4 regions of the Parabacteroides caeci genome follow, and region 1 is predicted to be linked to each of the others. Evidence: riboswitches for the same ligand, from Rfam matches in the RefSeq annotation. Region 1 holds a riboswitch; each other region holds the start of a gene.
What was found. Region 1 has a riboswitch for cobalamin ahead of NBH15_RS18925 (sirohydrochlorin cobaltochelatase). Riboswitches for the same ligand answer to the same signal wherever they lie in the genome.
Positions count from the first base shown of each region.

Region 2: linked by a shared signal. The riboswitch ahead of NBH15_RS05985 (cysteine-rich CWC family protein) and the one ahead of NBH15_RS18925 (sirohydrochlorin cobaltochelatase) in region 1 are both predicted to bind cobalamin.
Region 3: linked by a shared signal. The riboswitch ahead of NBH15_RS05965 (putative transporter) and the one ahead of NBH15_RS18925 (sirohydrochlorin cobaltochelatase) in region 1 are both predicted to bind cobalamin.
Region 4: linked by a shared signal. The riboswitch ahead of NBH15_RS23020 (TonB-dependent receptor) and the one ahead of NBH15_RS18925 (sirohydrochlorin cobaltochelatase) in region 1 are both predicted to bind cobalamin.

Region 1 is NZ_JAMOKT010000041.1:47,579-51,832, forward strand. It holds gene cobJ (precorrin-3B C(17)-methyltransferase) at 1-380, opposite strand, end outside; gene NBH15_RS18915 (DUF6261 family protein) at 392-715, opposite strand; gene NBH15_RS18920 (hypothetical protein) at 722-1,165, opposite strand; gene NBH15_RS18925 (sirohydrochlorin cobaltochelatase) at 1,595-2,491, opposite strand; cobalamin riboswitch at 2,609-2,804, opposite strand; gene aspT (aspartate-alanine antiporter) at 2,945-4,254, shown strand, end outside.
Region 2 is NZ_JAMOKT010000008.1:68,308-72,561, reverse strand. It holds gene NBH15_RS06000 (DUF6064 family protein) at 245-973, opposite strand; gene NBH15_RS05995 (threonine/serine exporter family protein) at 998-1,486, opposite strand; gene NBH15_RS05990 (threonine/serine exporter family protein) at 1,483-2,250, opposite strand; cobalamin riboswitch at 2,387-2,584, shown strand; gene NBH15_RS05985 (cysteine-rich CWC family protein) at 2,644-2,859, shown strand; gene accC (acetyl-CoA carboxylase biotin carboxylase subunit) at 2,861-4,254, shown strand, end outside.
Region 3 is NZ_JAMOKT010000008.1:62,642-66,895, forward strand. It holds gene atpA (F0F1 ATP synthase subunit alpha) at 1-315, shown strand, start outside; gene NBH15_RS05960 (F0F1 ATP synthase subunit gamma) at 332-1,189, shown strand; gene NBH15_RS05965 (putative transporter) at 1,302-2,978, opposite strand; cobalamin riboswitch at 3,101-3,297, opposite strand; gene NBH15_RS05970 (acyl-CoA carboxylase subunit beta) at 3,453-4,254, opposite strand, start outside.
Region 4 is NZ_JAMOKT010000060.1:21,255-25,508, forward strand. It holds gene NBH15_RS23015 (O-acetylhomoserine aminocarboxypropyltransferase/cysteine synthase family protein) at 1-1,084, opposite strand, end outside; cobalamin riboswitch at 1,204-1,406, shown strand; gene NBH15_RS23020 (TonB-dependent receptor) at 1,538-3,898, shown strand; gene NBH15_RS23025 (Ig-like domain-containing protein) at 3,923-4,254, shown strand, end outside.

The DNA.
Region 1 (4,254 bases):
GGGGCACCCAACAGGGAGGCTGCCTTCTGGAAGGCACTGATCCCGGGCAGCACTTCGATGCTGATATTACTTCCTTTTTCGCGTTTCATCTCGTAGATAAGTGGGGCCATCCCGTAGATGCCGGCATCGCCGGAGCTGATAACGGTTACTACTTTGCCTTCGGCCGCATAATTATATGCTTCTTCGGCACGTGCCTTCTCCCGTTTCATCCCTGAGTCGATACATATGGCTTCGGGACGGATTATCTTTTCAATGAACCGGAAGTAATATTTGTATCCCACGATAACGTCCGATTGCCGGATGGCAGATAACACTGCGGGAGTAATGTCTGATTCACTGCCGGGTCCGATACCGGCTACGATTATTTTACCTGTGCTCATTTATTCAACTATTATTCAATTTCAGGTCTATCATCTTCTTTCTTTTTGAAACTATAACGTGAACGCATTATTGTATTCATTGGATTTACAAGTGCATTCATATTATCAATCAAATCATCATAATTAGTATCTACATTATAGATAACCATTGAATTGGTATAATTAATTATTTCTGCATATTTTTTCAAACATTTTACTTTTGAAGGATAAGAATTAATAACGCGTGTCTCAATTGTATATCCTCTTTTCTTATAAAGTGCAATAAATGCATTTTGTTCTTCAGTTAATTTTTGTATTAGGGTCGTGATTTTTAAATTAGTACAATGTTGATTCATATCATCTTATTTTAACTCTTTCAATAGATTAGAGATATGTCCTGTGACTTCGATAAAGCTTTTTTTATTTAGATTTTTTATAGCAGATAAATAATTCCAGAGAATTTTTGATGATTCAGACGGATTACTTTTATTTTGCATCATAACAATTCGTTTAATATCTCCGACATATCTGATACGTGTTTTATTAATTATAGATAATTCATCTGTTTCAAGTAATTTTATAGGAACATCTAGTGTAGAATAAAATTCATTATAATAACTTTTTAATTCATTCAGATAATTTGATAAATTTTCATCCTGTATACTTAACATTTCAATCTCAGGACGATCTTCCCCTCCTCCCTGATTTAAATATGATTCAAAAATATCAATTGATGAATTAATAAATACATTTGCTTCTTCGATTCTTAATGAATTGGCATAAACTAATTTGTTGATAGTCTTCATGATATATTATATTATAAGGTTAATAAATTAAATTTGACAAATTGATGGAAAAATATTTATTTTAGTCCTGAAAGTCTTATCTATTATAATAAAATATCTTATCACGATACGTGATGCATTATTTCTCATAGAGAAATGCTTTATCATGATATATAATATACTATTTATTATAGAGAAATATCTTATCACGATGTGTGATATGCTATTTGTTATAGAGAAATGCTTTATCGCGATGCATGATATGTCATTTATCATAGAGTAATATTTTATCAAGATGCATTATATATCATATGATCTACAAATATATATATAATATTGATTAGTTAAATATAAATAGGAGAATATAATGCGAATAATGTGAATTAAAATATAAATCTATATTTTCTTATCCACGATACTCGCATCATTTTTGTTAAAAACATTAATTATTCATAATTGTTTCTTCTTTTCTGTAATATTAATCATTTTATGTTTAGCCGCAAACTTTGCATGTTCGATAAATATATTCTGAATATCTATGTTTTGTCCTAATCCTTGCATAAATATGGAAACTTCATAGCCTTTATCTTCCAGTTCTTTTTTCATGTCGATTGCAATGTCATTATTAGCATGATCACCGGCAACGAACATGAAAGGCATCAGCATGACTTTCTTTACTTTGGCAGCTTCAAGCTTAGCAAGCATATCGTCGAAAGTGGGATAACCTTCTATCGTTGTAACATAATAATCAGTATAGCCTTTTGCTTTCAACATATAATCGGTCATGGCATACTGTGCAGTCGAAGGAGTGTAGGTGCCGTGTCCCACCAGGACGGTAGCTCCTTCCTTGGCTCCTTTCCGGACAATAGCTGCAATGACGTTTTCATAATCTTCGGGAGTGTACAGCAGCGGGTTTCCGATACGGATATCCTTGAACTCTTTTTCCAGTGAGGCGATATCTTTGCGGAGGGATTCCATTTCTACACCTTCAATAATGTTCGTAGACTGGATCAAGATATGGGTGAAACCATCCGCTTTTAGTTGTTTCAGTGCTTCAGTGGGGTTGAGTTTTTCGATACCCCGTGTTTTCAGGCGGCGAATAATGATGCGTGAGGTATAGGCTTCGCGTACTTCGATACCTTTGAATGCTTCTTTCGCTTTGTTGTTGATGGCGTCGATCGTCAGTTGGCGTGTTTTGTCGTAGGTGGTTCCAAAATGGACCATCAGCAGAGCGGCCTTATCGCCTGCCTGCATAGAAGCAAACAGGTCAGAGGGTTTAAAATTTCCTTCGCCGTCATCGTGGGGAACGGCCCTGGCAGGGATGTCGGTCACTGCCTCCTGCAACATACCGTGTGCAAAAGACATACTCATTGAACAACCTACAAGAAAGGCTGTCAGCAGACATTTCTTTTTCATTGAAAGAGATTTGTTTTATGTTCATAATAGCCCTCCTGGCCCCGGGAGAACGGATTTATCTGTCTGGCAGGTTTCCTGACTTGCCCGGAAAACGACCTTCCCATCCTTGTCACGGACAGTGGTGTAAGCATGTTTTCCTTTTATAGCGGGCTTAACAGTAGCGGGCACTGTTCCGGATTCTCACCGGATTCCCTTTTATACGGCAACCGGAGGCTGACGTATCACCAAAGCGGGACAAAGATAGGAATTTATTTAAAATAAGGGAGCTTTTATAATCTCTTAATTGAATCTCCCGCAACAACTTTCCCATGGATTGTGTTCCATTTACCACAATAAAACCGGACATGGAATATGTCTTATTATTAACGTCAAACAATTGTATATATGGAGTGGTTTGCTGATTTGCTCAAACACTATCCGGAACTGGCTATCTTTCTGACACTGGCTTTCGGTTTCTGGATAGGTAAATTTAAGATAGGTAAATTTTCTTTGGGAACAGTTACCAGCGTATTGCTGGTCGGTGTATTAATCGGACAATTGCATATCGATATCGGGACACCTATTAAATCCGTATTCTTCCTTCTGTTCCTTTTTGCCGTGGGATATAGTGTCGGTCCGCAGTTCTTCCGTGGGCTGAAAAAGGAGGGACTTCCGCAGATGCTTTTTGCCGTACTGATGTGTTTGTTCTCTCTGTTTGTTCCCTTTTTGCTTGCCAAGCTGATGGGCTATAATGCAGGAGAAGCGGCTGGATTGTTGGCTGGTTCGCAGACAATCTCTGCGGTGCTGGGGGTAGCGGAAGATACGATCAATCAGAGCGGGCTGAGTGCGGCGGACAAAACATCCATAATCAATGTGATGCCTGTGACTTATGCCGTCTGTTATATTTTCGGTACGGCCGGTTCTGCGTGGCTGATGAGCGATGTGGCTCCCCGTTTGCTGGGCGGACTGCCTTCGGTAAAGAAGGCTTGTAAAGAACTGGAAGCAAAGATGGGTACTGACGACGAAAGCGAGCAACCCGGTTTTATGCCGGCAGCACGTCCCATCACTTTTCGGGCTTATAAGATCAGTAATGACTGGTTCGGGGCGGGCAAGACCGTACAGGAACTGGAAGATTATCTGGAAGGGCAGGGGCGTCGTCTGTTTGTGGAACGCGTACGTATCAGTAATGTAGTGTATGATGTGAAACCGGACCTGATGCTTCAGAAAGGGAACGAGGTGGTGTTGAGCGGTCGCCGTGAATTTGTGATTGGAGAAGAAGACTGGATCGGCGACGAAGTGAACGACCTTGAATTGTTGGACTTCCCGGCAGAGACATTGCCCGTGCTGATCTCCCGTAAGAAGTTTTCGGGAATGACTATAGCCGGTCTCCGCAGTGAAAAGGTGATGCACGGCGTCAGCATTAAAAGTATCAAACGTGCGGGTGTCAATATACCTGTGCTGGCTGCGACAAAAATTAATCCGGGCGATATGCTCGAACTGGTAGGTACCAAGATGGAGGTGAATGCCGCGGCTGCAACTTTGGGTTATGCCGACCGACCGACCAACCAGACGGATATGATCTTTGTCGGCCTGGGAATCTTTATCGGTGGCGTGATCGGCTCGTTGGTGGTACATTTCGGAAATATACCGATCAGCCTGAGTACGAGTGGCGGGGCATTGATTGCAGGACTGGTATTCGGATGGCTTCGCTCCAA
Region 2 (4,254 bases), on a different contig from region 1:
AAAACTTTTAACGGGTTAAATTATGTCAAACTCTTGTAAATCAGATACGATATTTGTAAAAATGGAAAACTTTGAAGGTTTTGATGATAAAAAGTTTTCCCAAAAAGGCTGTTTGGTGATAATGGGGTATAATGTGAAATGTATCAATTGTTTATGCAAAAAAACAGAAAAAAACAGGGGCGATTCCGGTCGATCGCCCTGTCTGTTGATGGTACGAAATATCTATAATTGCTTATTCGGATTGCTATTTGTCTTTCAGTAATTCGATAAACATGGTTGTCGTCAGTAATATCCCAATGGCAACGCAGACCAGGATAAGTAATAAGTTTACATATTTCGCATTCGGCTTCGAGCCGGTGTGCAGGTTGTTGGCGAAATATTCTTTGAAGAAAAGATATAACGCCGGGACGGAAGCACTGGCCAGCAGGAAATCTTCCGGGATATTGAAGTAATATGTTTTCGACAAGCCGATCAGCGACCAGTGTGTCAGAAACAGGATTATGAACATGTTGATATTCTTAGAGAAGAACAACAGGAGTCCGATGGTGAAAACAACGACCGAACAAGGCATGACCGGCGAAGTCATTTCCGGGAAAGTCAGTCCCCGTGCCATCGATATAAGCGGATAGATAAACGGCATGGCAAACAGGAAGTACGCTAACCAGTCATATTTGCGGGTACGTTCGAAAGTGGTGTATCCTGACAAGGCATCCCATCCCCATAGTATCGCCATGATCGCCCAGAATAAGGCCATCACTTCGTTGTAGCTGCGCTCGGCACAGTAGATGTAGTAGTAGATGACTGATATCCACAGATAGACGGCAATCAGATAGATTTTCATTCCGTTCTTTACCCACGGCTGAGGGTTGCGGGTCAGCAGGACGGTCAGTATTATCCCGATCAGGATAATTCCCAGTTGCCATTCCCAGGTTGCTGCATTGTAGAGTCCTATCGTTTTCCAGAAAATTTCCATAGAGTTATTCGTATGCTGATGATTTTATTTGCGTCGTGTTAATGAAAAAGCCTTACCCGGCAGGAGGAAGATCGGCAGTGTCGCACCGACCGTCAGCATGAAGATCGCGGTGAAGGTAACGAAACCGTTCGACATGAACATTTCAATATATTTCGCTTTCTGTACCGGTTCGTCCATCGTCTGGAGGAACATGATCAGCGAGAAAACCATGTTGTAGGCAAATTTGCCTGGGATCATCGGCAATAAAGCCGGGATATAAAGCACTGTCATCGGGCAGTAAATCCTGCCTCCCAGCCACAAACTTCCGAATCCGATCACCAATGCCCCGAACAGGGAGGCGGTAGCGATATCCACCCCGAAGAAAGTCATCAGGCAGAATCGGCAGGCATGGCCTACGGCAGCCAGCAAGGCAATGTAAGGAAATGCCCGCATGGGTGGGTCGGAAATCGCACCGAAACCAATACCTGCAATGGCTGCAAAAAGTCCGTCTAAAAGAATATCCAATACTATCATATCAAATTGTTTTTTACCATCATTAATGTGAAAGAAAGCCCGATCGCGATACAGATAATCAGCATCAGCGCATTGACCAGCCGGGCAAAACCGGTCAGTATATACCCTTCGACAATGTCGATAACCCCATTGATCAGCGGTACGCCCGGTATCAGGAACAGGACGCTCGTTGCCAGTGCAATGTCCGAGGTCGTGTCGAATATCAACGCTGTAGAGGCACAAAGCGATGCAATAAAGGCCGATACCACGAAGATTATGTAATGATTGAATTTCCGGATCTGCATCTGTTGTTTCAGGAAAAAACCGGTGATAGTCGCAGAAAAGACAATCCCCATCGAGGTTATGTCTCCCCCAAACAGGCGGCAGAAAGAGGCATTGGCAAAGCCCACCAGTATCAGAACGAAAAGCGGATCGATATGCGGGCTGGCGATAATCTTCTCATATTTATCTTTTAATTCTTCCAACGGCAAATGTTTGTCATACGTTTCCCAACTCAGAGCGCTCAGTTTGGCGTTCTTCTCGAAACTTATCGGAAGAGCGGGGATATCGATCACCTCGCTGTATGTTTCTTTCGTATCATTGTCGGAGATCGTCAGAATAATATTTTTCTGAAAAATGCTGATTTTAACATCAGCGCCATATGCTTCTCCTATTCGTTTGGAACTCCGGACTACCCGGGATGTGTGTACCCCGCATCCCATCATATGGGCGGAGTACTCTGCGATGAATTTGGCTACGGGTAGCAAAGATTCATTTCTACTCATGTCGTACTTTTTATATATGAACCGGATTTTATTCCGGAATGTTTCTTTTTGCTGGCGGAAAAACGGGCGATAAACCTAAACCGGGGCGCAAAAGTATAAAAAACTTATTTTATATCATTGTTTTGTCTTTTATTTTTGTAGTTTTGCACCGAAATGGTTCTGTATTTTTGATTCTGGAAATACAGATTAAAAGGGAATCGGGTGTAAATCCCGGACAGTCCCGCTGCTGTGAAGCTCTAATAACATCCTGAAAACAACTTATGCCACTGACATGTGTCGGGAAGGCTTCAGGATGGGAGTCAGTCAGAAGACCTGCCGTTCGTTAAAGGCTCATATCCTCGTGGGTTAGGATACGGGTTCGAAATGATTGTTTATTCTAAATTTATCAGATTTATGGAGAAAGATTGTCCGCGTTGTGGGGGCTCTTTTGTTTGTCGGGTAGATGATATATCCGCCTGTCATTGTGTGCCTGTGAAATTGGATGAACTCCAGCTTGCTTATGTGAAGGTCCATTATCCGGGATGTTTGTGCAACTCCTGTTTGAATGAGATCAAGAAATATTTCTATGCCTGTGAGGTGAATCCCCGTTATAAACATTTAAAGCATTGATATGATACGGAAGATATTAATTGCAAACCGTGGCGAGATCGCCGTACGTGTGATGCGTTCCTGCCGGGAGATGGGAATACAGTCTGTGGCTGTTTTTTCGGAAGCTGACCGGGCGGCACGACATGTACTTTATGCTGATGAGGCCTGCCTGATAGGGCCTGCTGCATCAAAAGATAGTTATCTGGATATTGAAAAGATTATCCAAGCGGCAAAAATTCATAAAGCCGATGCCATTCATCCCGGTTATGGTTTCCTTTCGGAAAATGCAGCTTTTGCCCGCAGATGTAAAGAGGAAAATATTATTTTTATTGGCCCGGCTGCTGAGACGATGGAGGCGATGGGCGATAAGATATCAGCCCGTAAGCGGATGATCGAGGCTGGTGTGCCGGTTGTTCCGGGAACGCAACAACCGTTGCAGGATGCTGCCGAAGCCGTTCGGATATGTAAGGAAATCGGTTTCCCCGTTATGCTGAAAGCCTCTATGGGAGGCGGAGGAAAAGGGATGCGACTGAGCTATAAAGAAGAAGATGTGGTGGAAGCTTATCATTCTGCCCGTTCGGAATCGTTATCGTCTTTTGGTGACGACACAGTTTATCTGGAGAAATTCGTAGAGGAACCTCATCATATCGAATTTCAGGTATTGGGTGACAATCACGGGAATGTAATCCATCTTTGCGAACGTGAATGTTCCGTTCAACGTCGTAATCAGAAAATCGTGGAGGAAAGTCCGTCTCCGTTCATTACTCCCGAGTTAAGAAAAAATATGGGTGAAAAGGCTGTTGCTGCGGCAAAAGCTGTCAACTATTCCGGTGCTGGTACCATTGAGTTTTTGGTGGACAAACATCGGAATTTTTATTTTCTGGAAATGAATACGCGTCTCCAAGTGGAGCATCCGATTACCGAGGAAGTTTTAGGCGTCGATCTGGTAAAAGAACAGATCCGGGTGGCTAACAACGAACCACTCCATATCCGCCAGGAGGAGATCGTCCAGCGCGGACATGCCATTGAATGCCGTATCTGTGCAGAAGATACAGAAGCCGGTTTTATGCCTTCTCCCGGTGTCATTAAACAATTGACAGAGCCGAACGGCATCGGTGTCCGTGTAGACAGTTATGTGTATGAAGGATATGAAATACCGGTTTATTACGACCCGATGATCGGAAAACTGATCGTTTGGGCGACAACGCGCCAATATGCGATCGAACGCATGCGGCGGGTATTGCATGAGCATAAGATTACCGGGTTGAAAACGAATATCGGTTACTTACGTCGGATTATGGATACATCCGACTTTGTGCAGGGAAAGTATGATACTTCTTTTATTGAAAAAAATGCCGGACAATTGCAACATCCCGTAGAAGAGGGTGGAACAGAGACTGAAAATATAGCTATGAT
Region 3 (4,254 bases), on a different contig from region 1:
GGCGATATGGATGCGGTAACCGCCTTCACGATCGACAAAGGACAGAAAAATACACAACTATTGATACAACCCCAGTATAACCCGATGCCTGTAGAACAGCAAATCGCTATCCTGTATTGCGGCACCAAAGGTTTACTGAAAGAGGTTCCGCTGGATAAGGTACACGATTTTGAAAATGCGTTCTTACAGACTCTGATCACCAATCATCAGAAAGACGTACTCGATATATTAAAATCGGGTGTGATAAATGATGAAGTCAGCCGTATCTTGGAAGAAACAGCCCACCAGGTCAGCGGGGCATATAAAGCAGGTTGATAACAGAAATTAGACTATGGCATCACTGAAAGAGATAAAAATCCGTCTTGCGTCGATCAGAAACACGCAGAAGATCACCTCCGCCATGAGGATGGTGTCTTCTGCCAAACTGCATCATACGCAGACGATTGTCGAACATATGCTCGAATACGAGAGTAAGCTGAGCGCCATATTAAGGGGCACGCTGTCGGCTGAAAGCGATATGAGTTCGCCCTACGCAGCTGTTCGTGAGGTGAAACAGGTGGCTATCGTCGCTTTTTCCTCCAACAGCGGGTTGTGTGGCGCTTTCAATGCGAACATATGGAAAGAGTTAACAGCCCGTCTCCACCGGTATGAGGCGGACGGTATAACCGTGCGCATTTATCCGGTCGGTAAAAAGGTGGCGGACGAACTGCATAAAGCGGGTTATCAAACCAATGATAGCTTCCTTACGATCGGCGACAAACCGGCCTACGAGGATGCTTCGCTACTGGCAACTGCCCTGATGGAGTTGTATATCTCTACCCAGGTCGACCGGGTGGAACTACTCTACCATCATTTCAAGAATATGGCGGAGCAGATACTGACCGAAAAGGTTTTCCTTCCGGTTTCCTTACCGGAAGCAGACCCGGAAAGTGCTTCGAGCAACTATATTCTGGAGCCGTCTGCCGAACAGTTGCTTGCCTTACTGCTCCCCAAAGTGCTCCATCTGAACATCTACACGACCTTGCTCGACACTGTCACTTCCGAGCATGCCGCCCGCATGCTTGCCATGCAGACAGCCAACGACAATGCCAACGACCTGATCCAGGAACTGACGTTGCAATACAACAAAAACCGCCAGCAGGCCATCACCAATGAATTGCTGGATATTATGGGAGGAAGCGGTCAATAATCTTTTACATCATCAGTAATCAATAAAAAATCGAAGCCCCGGCGAATCACTTCGGCGGGGCTCCTGGCTTTAAAATTATTATTGAACAATTTCTAACAACCAAATCTAATACTTAATAGAAGAATAATATCATTAATTGGGCAGTTAGTACACGTAAAAACATTGTCAACGGATAAACTGTAGCATAACCTACTGCCGGAGCATCATTTCCCGCCGTTGCATTCGCATAAGCCAAAGCGGGAGGATCCGTCGTACTGCCGGCCAGCAATCCCATCAACGTATAGTAATTCAGTTTAAAAAAATGCCTGCCAATCAATCCGATGACTAATAAAGGCAGCATTGTTATAATAAAACCGTAACCAATCCAGGCAAATCCGCCTTTATTCACGATAGTATCCACAAAACCATCCCCGGCACTCAGCCCGACACAGGCAAGGAACATGGTTATACCAATCTCCCGGAGCATCAGATTGGCACTCTGGGTAGTATAAGTAACCAGTTTATAACGGTATCCGAAACGGCTGATCAGGATAGCGACAACCAACGGACCACCTGCCAAACCCAGCTTGATAGGTTGAGGAATCCCTGGGAAACTAATTGGAATACTTCCCAGAATAATACCTAAAGCGATACCGATAAATATTGGAATCAGGTTCGGTTCATTCAGACGTTTCATCGAATTACCCAATATCATACCCACCTTATCGACAGCCAGTTCACTACCAACTACGGTTACACGGTCGCCAACCTGCAATTGCAAACCTTGTGTTGCTACCAGTTCCACTCCGGCACGATTCACACGTGTGACATTGATACCATGCAAACGGCGTAACTGCAAATCCCCCAGTTTAGTGCCCGTCAGTTCCGGCTTTGTCACCAAAATGCGGCGGCTGACAAAAGCACTTTCGGCGGGAATCCATTGTTTACGGTCCATCTCTATCTCTTGACCGATAAAGGTTTTTATAGTTTCCGCATCATGTTCTGTCGTGATCACGAATATTTTATCATCTTCTTCCAAAATCGTACTGCCGGTAACAATGTCCACTTTATTGGTCTTGTTACGCCAAATACGGGATATGACAAATTCCCTATGCTCCAACAGGGCGGCAAGCTCCATTATCTTCCTGCCAAAAAGAGCCGGATTCTTCACTATCAGCGATATAGGTGTAGCCTCACTATTATGCACATTATTCTCTTCTTCCAGCTTTTTCGTCTCCTGGTCAAAACTTATATGAAAAATATACCGGACAAACAACATGGAAAGGATGATACCGACGACTCCCAGCGGATAAGCAACGGCATATCCCAATGCAATCGTATCATCGGAAGCCCCCGTCATATCACTAAATGCCTGTTGAGCAGCCCCCAGTCCCGGTGTATTTGTCACTGCACCCGATAAAATACCGACCATCGTCGGAATAGGGATTCCTGTCACAAAATGTATCACCAAGGCCATCATAACCCCGAGAAAGACAATTCCGCAAGCCAGACCATTCAAAGTCATCCCCCCTTTCTTAAAAGAAGAGAAAAAACCGGGTCCGACCTGCATGCCGACTGAATAAACAAACAGGATCAATCCAAACTCTTTAAAGAAATGAATGACAGACGGATTGATTGTAAACCCAAAATGTCCCAGTAGAATGCCGACAAACAATACCAGGGTTATCCCCAGAGAAATCCCAAATACTTTGATTTTCCCAAGTTGGATCCCTATGGCAATAACCAGAGACAGTAAAAGGATGGAATGTCCGATACCTTCTCCCCATAATAATTCATGAATCCATTCCATAGTCAATCACTTTTGAGGCACAGCAAAACTCCACGCCACAACGCGAACAAAGCTTCTCCATGATTTTCATACAATTTAGAATTAATATTCTTTTCGAACCATTTCCCTAACCCACGAGGAAAAACAGCCTTTAACGAACGGCAGGTCTTCTGACTGACTCCCATCCTGAAGCCTTCCCGACACATGTCAGTGGCATAAGTTGTTTTCAGGATGTTATTAGAGCTTCACAGCAGCGGGACTGTCCGGGATTTACACCCGATTCCCTTTTAATCCGTATCATCCGAACAGACAACACGAAACCAATTCGGAGGCAAAGCTACAAAATAAAAGACAAAATCAATATGATAAATACAAGTTTTTTTAAACTTTTACGTTCCTGTTTATTTATAAAACTATGACATAAGCAGAAATCCCTGCCAGCCTCACGGTCGACAGGGATTTACCATTCATAATTCTAACAACAAAATCAAATCGTTACAATGGCATATTGCCATGTTTTTTCGGCGGATTGCTCTGGCTTTTGTTCTTTGCCATCTCCAACGCCTGTATCAGCTTGAAACGAGTCTGCCGCGGCATGATAATCTCGTCGATAAATCCTTGCTCAGCGGCCCGGTAGGGATTAGAGAAGTTTTCCGCATACTCTTTCATAGCCCGCTCTTTCTCTTCTCCGGTTGCTTTTCTATATAAGATATTAACAGCCCCTTCTGCTCCCATAACGGCAATCTCCGCCATTGGGTAAGCCAGATTAACATCGGCACCGGTCGGTTTGCTCGACATAACGATATAAGCACCGCCATAGGCTTTCCGGGTAATCAACGTGATTTTAGGTACGGTCGCTTCCGCATAAGCATAGACGATCTTCGCGCCGTGGCGGATAATACCGTCGTGCTCCTGGGTACATCCCGGAAGAAAACCGGGTACATCTTCAAAAGTAACCAGCGGAATATTGAAACAATCGCAAAAACGGATGAAACGAGCCGCCTTATCCGAAGCATCGATATCCAGCACACCTGCCAGGAATGCCGGCTGGTTGGCAACGATACCGACCGTACGTCCGCCTAAACGGGCAAAACCGACTACGATGTTTTTTGCAAAATGCGGCATTACCTCAAAGAAATAGTGATTATCCACCACCGGTTCAATAATATCTTTTATATCATAAGGAATATTCGGATCATCCGGAATCACCTCCTGCAACGATTCTTCTTCGCGGCGGATATCATCCGTACAAGGAACAAGTGGGGCATCTTCCATATTATTGGCCGGAAGAAAACCG
Region 4 (4,254 bases), on a different contig from region 1:
GGCTGTCCATAAATTTGATAGATACCTCGCGTCCGCCTTTCAAGCCGAATGACAGGACACCGCATGAACCGTTCGGAAGATATTTCTTTGTCAGTTCGTAATATTTATTTCCTTCCAGATCCGGATAGTTTACCCAGGCTACTTTGTCGCAATTCTGAAGCCATTTAGCTACGGCTAGTGCGTTTTTACAATGTTGCGGCATGCGTAGATGCAATGTTTCCAGTCCCAGGTTCAGCAGGAAAGCATTTTGCGGAGACTGGATAGAACCCAGGTCACGCATCAACTGGCTGGTAGCCTTAGTGATATATGCCAGTTTCCCGAATGTCTTTGTGTAAGTCAGGCCGTGATAAGAATCATCCGGCTGGCAGAGACCCGGGTATTTGTCTGCATGCGCTTCCCAATCGAAGTTACCGCTGTCGACGATACAACCTCCGACGGCAGTCGCATGTCCGTCCATATATTTGGTCGTAGAATGCGTAATGATATCGGCACCCCATTCGAATGGGCGACAGTTGATCGGTGTGGCAAATGTATTGTCGATGATCAATGGAACGCCATGTTTGTGAGCGATACGGGCAAACTTTTCAATATCCAGTACCATCACTCCCGGGTTGGAGATCGTTTCACCGAACAATAACTTTGTATTCGGGCGGAACGCCTTACTGATCTCCTCTTCACTGGCATCCTGGTTGATGAATGTACATTCGATGCCCAGCTTTTTCAGGGTAACGGACAACAGATTGTATGTACCGCCATAAATACCGGTTGCGCTTACGATATGGTCGCCGGCTTCGCAGATATTGAAACAGGCAAAGAAGTTGGCAGCCTGTCCCGATGAAGTCAGCATTGCTGCCACACCACCTTCCAAAGCGGCGATCTTGGATGCAACGGCATCGTTGGTCGGGTTTTGCAGACGGGTATAGAAATAACCACTCTCTTCCAGATCGAACAGTTTCGCCATCTGTTCGCTGGTCTCATACTTGAAGGTAGTACTCTGATAGATAGGCAGAACGCGCGGTTCTCCTTTTTTAGGTTGCCAGCCACCCTGCACACACAAAGTTGCCGGCTTGAATGAATTGCTCATATTATTAAATGTTTGCTATGTAATTATATTCTGCTGACAAAAGTAAAGAATAGTTCGTTCCATTAATACAAATCTACGATCATTTATAAAAAATAGGGTACTGTTTAAAAATAATCTTTACCTTTGTCCCCGGTTTTGGTGTCACAAATCCAGTTCTACGGAAAAGTGATGAAAAGGGAATCAGGTGAAAATCCTGAACAGACCCGCTGCTGTAAGCTCCGCCAAAGTCGTTGAACACAACTCAATCCACTGTTCGCAATGAATGGGAAGGACGTTCAATGACGGAGTAAGTCAGAAGACCTGCCAGAATCAGTAGTTTTAAGCTTTCGAGGAATAAGGCTGAAAAACATGTAAGTAAGGACTTGGTTGTATCCTGTAGAGAGTTCTGGCTGTTCATGTGTTCCGTTCAGTTTTATCGAAAGCCTGTCGTTAATATATAATGTTTTTGATGGAATGAGAGGTTTCATACATGTATTTTTGTTGTTTATTTGTTTGTTCCCTGTAAGTCTGGCGGCGCAAGACAGGGTCACGCTGTCCGGAGAGGTGAGGGGAGAAGATGGTGCTCCGCTTCCTACGGTTACTGTTGCCATCGAAAATACGACGGCAGGGACATACACCGACGACCGGGGGCGCTATTCACTAAGCATGAAACCAGGAAAACATACCCTTATAATTACCCTACTGGGCTATAATACAATAAAAACAACTCTCGATATCCGCAGGAACAAGACGCTCGATTTCGTTATGGCTGAAAATTCCGTTACCCTGAACACAGTCGAGGTGTATGGCAAATCGAAAACACAGAAGATCAAGGAAGGTGCTTTCTCTGTAAATGCCCTTGATGTAAAATCGCAGATCAACTCGTTGAAGAATCTGACTGATATAGTGAACCGGACGACTGGAATAAAGGTCCGGGAAGAAGGAGGAGTCGGTTCCGATTTTGATCTTTCCATCAACGGGTTATCGGGTAATTCTGTCCGTTATTTCATCGATGGCGTGCCTTTGGACAGTAAGGGTAGTAATGTGACGCTTGCCAATCTGCCTGTCAACCTGATTGACCGGGTGGAGATCTATAAAGGGGTAGTGCCTGCTTCGTTGGGAACGGATGCATTGGGCGGTGCCGTCAACATTATTACCAAGGCGGAGAAGGAGAACTTTCTGGATGCATCTTACAGTATTGGTTCCTTTCATACACACAGTGCCGACCTGAATGCACTGTTTGTGGAACAACGCACAGGCTTGATTGTGCGTCCTACCGTTGGCATCAACTATTCGAAAAATGACTACCGGATGAAGGATGTTCAGATGCGTGACGAGACTGGCGACCAATTCATCTATGGCAATCCCAAACGTTTCCATGACGGTTATTTTTCGCTTTTAGCACAGATAGAAGCAGGAATGGTAGGCAAATTTTGGGCGGACGAATTCTTTGTGTCGGCATCTTATTCCAAAACAGACAAGGAACTGCAAACCGGCTCCGTACAGACCAAAGTGTATGGCATGGCGGAGCGTAATTCGGATGCGTGGAATGTGTCGGCACGGTACAACAAATGCAACTTTCTCACAGAAAACATGACATTGAAGGCGACCTTGTCACACACATGGGATCATTCCATCACCATTGATACCGCCTACCGTAAATATTATTGGGACGGAGGCTACATCGTGAGTCAACGCAACGAAATCCGTGGCGGCGAACGCTCCATACGTCACTATAAGCGTCCGCTGACTATTGCTCGTGCCAATTTGGATTATCAGCTGAATGAGCATCACGGCTTTAACCTGAACTATAATCTGAGCCGGACGGGCAACGACCGCTACGACGATTTAGACCAGAGTTTCGAGCCGTCTAACGATGCGGTAACCAAACATATCGTCGGACTGACTTACAGTCAATCGCTTTTCGACGGCAAGATGCAGAATGTATTCTTTGCCAAAGACTACGTGAACCATCCCAATATCCGGCAGACCGATCAATCCACCGTAACCGGCTCGGACAAGGTACAAGGTTCGACTACGAAAAACTATTTAGGATACGGAGCCGGACTGCGTTATACGTTCTTCAACCCGTTGGCGGTAAAGATTTCATACGAGCATAGTGTACGTTTGCCTATTGCCCGGGAACTGTTAGGCAACGGAACGACTGTCTATGCCAATGTGGCGTTAGAGCCGGAGAAGAGTAACAATGTTAATTTAGCCTTGTTCGGGACATGGCGTCCGGCCGCCCGTCATACCGTCTATTACGAGGCAAACGGTTTTCTGCGTTATGTGGACAACTATATACAAACTTCCGTTATCGAAAAAGAAGGTATGTTGCAGTATGTCAACGATCCCGCTGTTCATATCAAAGGAGTGGAAGGTGAAGTCAGCTACGACTGGGACGGACGGTTGCAACTCATGGCTAATGTCAGTTACCAGGATGCCCGCGACCAGCAGAAGTATAAGGAAGACGGCAAGCCTTCTGCCACCTACAACAACCTTGTGCCTAACCGTCCCTGGCTGTTCGGCAGTGCGGAGGCAAGTTATACGTTCCGTAACCTTTGGCAACAAGGCGGCAAGTTGCGGTTAGGTTGTACGTTCCAGTGGGTACATTGGTATTTTCTGACCTGGGAAGCCTATGGCAACCGTGATACAAAGGCGCGTATTCCCTCGCAACACATTTGCAATGCCAATGCTACTTACTCATGGAAGCATGATCGCTACAATATCGCATTGGAGTGTACCAACTTCCTCGATGAAACGGCTTACGACAATTATAAGCTGCAAAAGCCCGGACGTGCTTTCTTTGCGAAATTCAGAGTCTTTATTAATTAACATTCATATTAAAAACAAAAGAAAATGAAGAAGTTCAAATTTGCCTTGTTAGCCTTCATGACAGCCCTGATCTCATTTGCATTCACGGCTTGTTCTGATGACGATGAAGTAAAAGACGTGCCTGTTACCGCAGTCACAGTTTCCCCGACTACATTAGCCTTGAAGACGGGAACTACAGGAACACTGACGGCTACCGTCGCCCCGGAAAATGCAACCGTAACAACTGTTTCATGGACCAGTTCGGACGATAAGATCGCTACAGTAGATAAAGGTGTAGTCACTGCTGTTGCCGAAGGTACGGCGACGATCACCGTAAAAACGGATGATGGTGCTTTTACTGCCACTTGCGCTGTCAC